Regions from separate parts of the Streptomyces arenae genome, predicted to be linked through region 2. Evidence: riboswitches for the same ligand, from Rfam matches in the RefSeq annotation. Region 2 holds a riboswitch; the other holds the start of a gene.
The links. A riboswitch is a leader RNA that binds a small molecule or an ion and turns the genes downstream of it on or off. The one in region 2 is predicted to bind S-adenosylmethionine.
Positions count from the first base shown of each region.

Region 1: linked by a shared signal. The riboswitch ahead of thrC (threonine synthase) and the one ahead of MB828_RS46565 (aminotransferase class V-fold PLP-dependent enzyme) in region 2 are both predicted to bind S-adenosylmethionine.

Region 1 is NZ_JAKQYH010000090.1:161,891-165,362, forward strand. Features, by position in the region: gene MB828_RS42810 (alpha,alpha-trehalose-phosphate synthase (UDP-forming)) at 1-784, opposite strand, end outside; gene MB828_RS42815 (glucosyl-3-phosphoglycerate synthase) at 857-1,801, opposite strand; SAM riboswitch class I at 1,959-2,101, shown strand; gene thrC (threonine synthase) at 2,120-3,406, shown strand.
Region 2 is NZ_JAKQYH010000097.1:274,352-277,823, forward strand. Features, by position in the region: gene MB828_RS46560 (Lrp/AsnC family transcriptional regulator) at 1-119, shown strand, start outside; gene MB828_RS46565 (aminotransferase class V-fold PLP-dependent enzyme) at 265-1,629, opposite strand; SAM riboswitch class IV at 1,790-1,906, opposite strand; gene trpD (anthranilate phosphoribosyltransferase) at 2,137-3,201, opposite strand; gene qcrB (cytochrome bc1 complex cytochrome b subunit) at 3,336-3,472, opposite strand, start outside.

The DNA.
Region 1 (3,472 bases), on a different contig from region 2:
TGCGCAGGAAGTCCGCGTCGGCCCCCAGCCCGTGCACCCCGATCCGGGTGTCCGAGGAGGGGATCCCCGGGCCCAGCACCGCGTGACAGCAGTCGACGAACGCGTCCGCCCAGCGCCGCGTCAGGAACGCCGCGTGGTCGGCGCCGAGGATCCCGCTCAGCAGCTCCGCGGCGATGTCGTCGGGCAGCAGCCGGAAGTAGTCCGGCGGCGCCCAGGGAGTGTGGGAGAAGTGGCCGATCCGCAGGTCGGGGCGCAGCTGCCGCAGCATCCGGGGCGCGAGCGCCAGGTGGTAGTCCTGGATGACCACCACCGCCCCCTCGCCCGCCTCCTCGGCCAGCGCCTCGGCGAACGCGCGGTTGTAGGCCTGGTACGACGCCCACTGGCGCCGGAACTCCGCGTCGAAGACGGGCTCCAGCGGGGTCTGGTAGAGCATGTGGTGGACGAACCACAGCACCGAGTTGGCGACGCCGTTGTACGCGTCCGAGAACACGTCCGCGTCGATGTCGAGCATCCGGACCTGCTGGCCCCCGGTGTCCGCCGCCGGCAGCCGGCCGCCCGCGGCCCGGCGGACCGCCTCGCGGTCGCCGTCGCCCAGCGCGGCGCACACCCACACCGCGTTCGCGTCCGGCCCGATCGCCGACAGCCCGGAGACCAGCCCGCCGCCGCCCCGTTTGACGTGCAGCGCGCCGGCCGGGTCGTCAGGGCGCACCTCGTACGAGACCGGGCCGCGGTTCGACGCGACCAGTACTTCGGCACCGCCGGTGGAAGCAAGGGGAGAAGCCATACGCCTGAACCTAGCCCGGCCCGTAAACGCTCAAACGTACGGCTGTGCCCGACGCCCGGAAGGTATACGAGGTCACGCCACCCGGCGCTCGGCGTACTCCGCGATCTCCACCATCGGCGGCCGCTCCTCCGTGTCCACGGAGTACGTGCGCGGTTCGAAGCCGTTCTCCCCCCGCTCGAACTGGGTCAGGGCCGGGCGGACCAGGTGGCCGCGGGCCAGCCGCAGCTGGGCCGTGCGGTAGATCGCGGCGGACATCCGGCCGAGCGCCTGGCCGTCCTGGTGGCGGTGCTTGCGGACCCCCACGTCCACCTGGGCGAGGGCGTCCAGGCCGACCAGGTGCAGGGCGTCCACCAGCATGCCCAGCTCCACGCCGTAGCCGACCGGGAAGGGCAGCTGTTCCAGCAGGCCGCGGCGGGCCGCGTACTCGCCGCCGAGCGGCTGCACGAACCCGGCCAGCTGCGGCCAGTGCATGTTCAGCAGCGGGCGGGCCATCAGCTCCGTGACCCGGCCGCCCTGCCCGGCCGCGCCGGCCAGCGGGCGGTCGTACATCGCCTTGACCAGGTCCACGCCGGGGTCGGTCAGCAGCGGGCCGACGATCCCGGTGACGAAGTCGGAGGAGAAGTCCCTGAGGTCCGCGTCGACGAAGCAGACGATGTCCCCGGTGGTGACCAGGAGGGAGCGCCAGAGGACCTCGCCCTTGCCGGGGACCGCGGGGATGCGCGGCAGGATCGAGTCACGGTGGACGACCCGCGCGCCCGCCGCGGCGGCCACCTCCGCCGTACGGTCGGTGGACCCGGAGTCGACGACCACGATCTCGTCGACGAGCGGCACCTGCCGCATCAGGTCGTGGCGGATGACGGCGACGATGTCGCCGACCGTCTCCTCCTCGTCGAGCGCGGGCAGCACGACGGAGACGGACTGACCGGTGCGCTGCTTGGCGGCGAGTATCCGGTGCAGCGGGCGGTCGTTCACGGACCAGGAGCGGGTGGCCAGCCAGCGCTCGACTTCTTCCAGCACAGTCAGCGGCTCCTCACTGTCACGATCACACTGCGAGGTGTGATCCATCTCGCGGTACGGACGACTATCTCAACTGTCCTGGCCTTCGGTTACAGTCTTGAACAACGCCGGTGACCATCGCATGTCCTGGGGCCACCGCCCGTTGACAACCGAATACAGCTCATCCAGAGGGGCAGAGGGAAACGGCCCGATGAAGCCCCGGCAACCCTCCAGTCGGTACTCGTGCTCTCAGCGAGGCTCCCGGCTAGGGAAGGTGCCAAATCCGTCTCACGGCGAGATGCGTCGTGAGGAAGATGAGGAGAAAGGGCCTCGCCTCACATGGCTGCGCAGACTGTTGCAACCGATTCCCCGAAGACCGTAGACCTCGGCCCCGCCACGGCGCTGTCCTGCCGCGAGTGCGGGCACCGGGTGCCGCTCGGCCCGGTCTTCGCCTGCGAGGAGTGTTTCGGCCCGCTCGAGATCGCGTATGACTTCTCGGCCTACGACGCCGAGGAGCTGCGGAAGCGGATCGAGTCGGGACCCGCGAACATCTGGCGCTACGCGCCGCTGCTGCCCGTCCCGGCGGACGTGACGACCAAGCCGAACATCAACCCCGGCTGGACCAAGCTGGTGCAGGCCGACAACCTGGCCAAGGAGCTGGGGGTCACCGGCGGGCTGTACGTGAAGGACGACTCCGGCAACCCGACGCACTCCTTCAAGGACCGGGTCGTCGCCCAGGCCGTCGAGGCCGCCCGCGCCTTCGGCTACACCACGCTCTCCTGCTCCTCCACCGGCAACCTGGCCGGCGCGGTGGGTGCCGCGGCCGCCCGGGCCGGCTTCCGTTCCTGCGTGTTCATCCCGCACGACCTGGAGCAGGGCAAGGTCGTGATGGCCGCGATCTACGGCGGCGAGCTCGTCGGCATCGAGGGCAACTACGACGACGTGAACCGGTTCTGCTCCGAGCTGATCGGCGACCCGGCCGGCGAGGGCTGGGGCTTCGTCAACGTCAACCTGCGGCCGTACTACGCCGAGGGCTCCAAGACGCTCGCGTACGAGATCTGCGAGCAGCTGGGCTGGCGGCTCCCGGACCAGCTGGTGGTCCCGATCGCCTCCGGCTCGCAGCTCACGAAGATCGACAAGGGGCTCCAGGAGCTGATCAAGCTCGGGCTCGTCGAGGACAAGCCGTACAAGATCTTCGGTGCGCAGGCCGAGGGCTGCTCCCCGGTGTCGACCGCGTACAAGGCGGGTCACGACGTGGTCCGGCCGCAGAAGCCGGACACCATCGCCAAGTCGCTGGCGATCGGCAACCCGGCCGACGGTCCGTACGTCCTCGACATCGCCCGGCGTACCGGCGGCGCCGTGGAGGACGTCGACGACGAGCAGATCGTCGACGCGATCAAGCTGCTCGCGCGGACCGAGGGCATCTTCGCGGAGACCGCCGGCGGGGTGACCGTCGGAGTCACCAGGAAGCTCATCGAGAACGGGCTCATCGACCCGTCGAAGTCGGTCGTCGTACTCAACACGGGTGACGGACTGAAGACGCTGGACGCGGTCGCGGGGACCGGTCTGACGGCGACCATCCGGCCCACTCTCGAGTCGTTCCGTGAGGCTGGGCTGACCCAGTAGGCAGTCGTCGTTCCGCGGGCCGGTGGGGGCTGGTCGCGCCCGCGCGGCGGCAGCCGCACATCGACT
Region 2 (3,472 bases):
TCATCCCCGGCCGGATCAGCAAGATCCAGGGCGTGGAGGCCACCGACACGCACGTCGCGTTCCGCACGTACTCGCAGCACGACCTGGAGGCGGCGTTCGCGATCGGCCTGGACAGCTAGCGACGCCTTCTTCCGGACGCCGGGTACGGAAGCGCCCCGTAGGGGCGCGGGGAACTGCGCGACAAGCCCCCACCGGCCGGCAGCTTGGTCCTCTGCGGGTGCGTCGTGGCTGGTCGCGCAGTTCCCCGCGCCCCCAACGGGTAGGTCAGCTCACCGCCGGAACGCAGCGGCCGTCCTCCGTGCGGTACGACCACTTGGCGCCGTTCGTGACCAGCTCCCGTACCGCCGTCACGAAGCGCTCCACGTGCTCGTCCGGGGTGCCCGCGCCGAAGCTCACCCGGATGGCGTTGAGGGACTTCTCGCCCGGTGCCGCCTCGGGCGCCCCGCACTCGCCCTGGCTCTGCGGGTCGGAGCCGAGCAGGGTCCTGACCAGCGGGTGGGCGCAGAAGAGGCCGTCGCGGACGCCGATGCCGTACTCGGCGGAGAGGGCCGCGGCGAAGTGGGAGCTGTTCCAGCCCTCGACCACGAAGGAGATCACGCCGACGCGCGGGGCGTCGTCGCCGAACAGGGAGAGGACCCTGACCTCGGGGACCTCGGCGAGGCCCGCGCGGACCTCGGCGATCAGGTGCTCCTCACGGGCGACCAGGGTGTCCCAGCCCGCCTCGGTCAGCGCCTTGCAGGCGGAGGCGATGGAGTAGGCGCCGATCACGTTGGGCGACCCGGCCTCGTGCCGTGCGGCGCTCTCGTGCCACTCCACGGCCACTCCCCCGTCCTCGCGCCGGGTGACCTTGCGGCTGGCGCCGCCGCCCGCGAGGTACGGCTCGGCGGCCACGAGCCAGTCGGCGCGGCCGGCGAGGACGCCGGAGCCGAAGGGGGCGTACAGCTTGTGGCCGGAGAAGGCGACCCAGTCGACGTCGAGGTCACGGACGGAGACCGGGTGGTGCGGAGCCAGCTGGGCGGCGTCCAGGACGATCCGGGCGCCGTGCGCGTGGGCGGCGGCGGCCAGCTCGCGCACCGGCCACAGCTCGCCCGTGACGTTCGAGGCGCCGGTGACGCAGACCAAGGCCGGGCCGTACGGGTCGCGGTCGGCGAGGGCCCGCTCCAGGGTGGCCACGGCCTGCTGCGGGGTGCGGGGGGCGTCGAGGTAGCTGACCCGGGCGTCCTGCCAGGGCAGCAGGGAGGCGTGGTGCTCGGTCTCGAAGACGAACACCTGGCAGTCGGCGGGGAGGGCGCGGGCCAGGAGGTTCAGGGAGTCCGTGGTCGAGCGGGTGAAGACCAGCTGGTCGTCGGGGCGGCAGTCGAGGAACTCGGCGACGGTCTTCCGGGCGCTCTCGAAGAGGTCCGTGGACAGCTGGGAGAGGTAGCCGGCGCCGCGGTGGACGCTGCCGTAGTACGGGGCGTACGCGGCCACGTCGTCCCAGACCCGCTGCAGGGCGGGGGCGCTGGCCGCGTAGTCGAGGGCCGCGTAGCCGACCTCGCCGCCGGTGACGAGCGGGACGGTGACATCCCGCCCCAGAACGGGCAGGGGGGCACAAACGGACTGGGCGGCGGCAACGGTGGAGACAGACATGGGTGAACTCCCGTGAACGCAGGTGAAATCCGCCGTGCGAGCGGACGCGCTCGGGCAACGGCAGGAAAAAAGGGGGATGCGGAGGCGGGGCTCTGCGGCCCTATCGCATTCGCTTGCTCACGGAAGACTCCTCGACGACCAGGACCCCTGGATCGCGAGGGGTCCGCGCTTGCCGTAGACCTCGCTGCCCACGGCCTGGTCTTCACCCGGGGCACCCCGCCACGGACGGAGGGTTGCCGGACAGTCGGCCGGGGCCTCATGACTGTCACTCATGACCTGGAAAGAAACGTAGGTGAACTGATCGCCGACGCGCAACTCCTGTCCGGATGACGGGACGGAGGCGAGGACAGTTCGGCACCGCCGGAAAGGCGGTGCCTGGTTGCGCGCCGTCGCGGCGGAGAGAAAGAGCGCTGACGCCCAGGATTGTCTCCGCCGCAACGGCGATCAGCCACGACGGCGCGGTCCGGCGGTGTCGTACCGCGCCTCAGCCCCCTGGCAACGCCGCCCCTACTTGTTCGTCGCCGCCGCCCAGCGCTCCAGCGCCCGCTTGGCCGCGCCCGAGTCGATCGACTCCGCGGCCCGGGCCATGCCCGCCCGGAGCTGCTCGGCCAGCGTGCCAGGGCCCGGGTCCAGGGCCACCAGGGCCGCCGCCGAGTTGAGCAGCACCGCGTCCCGTACCGGGCCCGTCTCGCCGTCCAGGAGCCGGCGGGCGACCTCCGCGTTGTACGACGGGTCGCCGCCCCGCAGGGCCTCCACCGGGACCAGGTCGATGCCGACGTCCCGCGGGTCGAAGGTGTCCTCGGTGACCTTGCCGTCGCGGACGGTCCAGACCCGGGACGTGGCGGTCGTCGTCAGCTCGTCGAGGCCGTCGTCACCGCGGAAGACCAGGGAGGAGTTCCCGCGCTCCGCGAAGACGCCCGCGACGACGGGGGCCATACGGGGGTCCGCGACGCCGACCGCCTGGGCGCGGACCCTGGCCGGGTTGGTGAGCGGGCCGAGGATGTTGAACACCGTGCGGATGCCCAGCTGACCGCGGGCGGCGCCCGCGTACCGCAGCGCCGGGTGGAACTTGACGGCGAAGCAGAAGGTGATGCCCGCCTCCTCGGCGACCTCGGCGACCCGCTGCGGGGTCAGGTCGAGGTTGACGCCGAGCTTCTCCAGGACGTCCGACGCCCCGGAGGCGGAGGAGGCCGCCCGGTTGCCGTGCTTGACGACCTTCGCGCCCGTGCCCGCCACCACCAGGGCGGACATCGTGGAGATGTTCACCGTCTTGGCGCCGTCACCGCCGGTCCCGACGATGTCGACCGTGCGGCCCGGCACCTCGATGACGTTGGCGTGCTCGTACATCGTGCGGACGAGCCCGTTGATCTCGTCGACCGTCTCACCCTTGGCCCGGAGCGCGACCACGAAGCCGGCGATCTGGGCGTCGGTGGCCTGGCCGCGCATGATCTGGTCCATCGCCCAGGCCGTGGCGTCGGCACTCTGGTCCTGTCCGTACAGCAGCGCGTTCAGTACCCCGGGCCAGGAACGGCCCGCCGCGGTGTCGCCTCCAGCGGGGGTCACAGCGCTCATAAGGCCGCTCCTGAGTGTCGTACCGGCGGAAAACCCGTTTCAGTGCTCACCCTATCCAGCCCAGCGCACCGCGAAGGGCCCCCGTCCGTACACCGGACGGGGGCCCTTCGACCCTGGCGTGGCGACGCCGTCGATCAGTGGTGGCCGTGGCCGCTCGTGATCTCCTTGTACTCCTCGACGGTCGGCTTCGGGATCTGGTTGTCCTCGCCGTAGTAGGCGTTGCTCAGCTTGGCGCGGAGCTTCTCGGACCCCTTGATCTTGCGCTCGACAC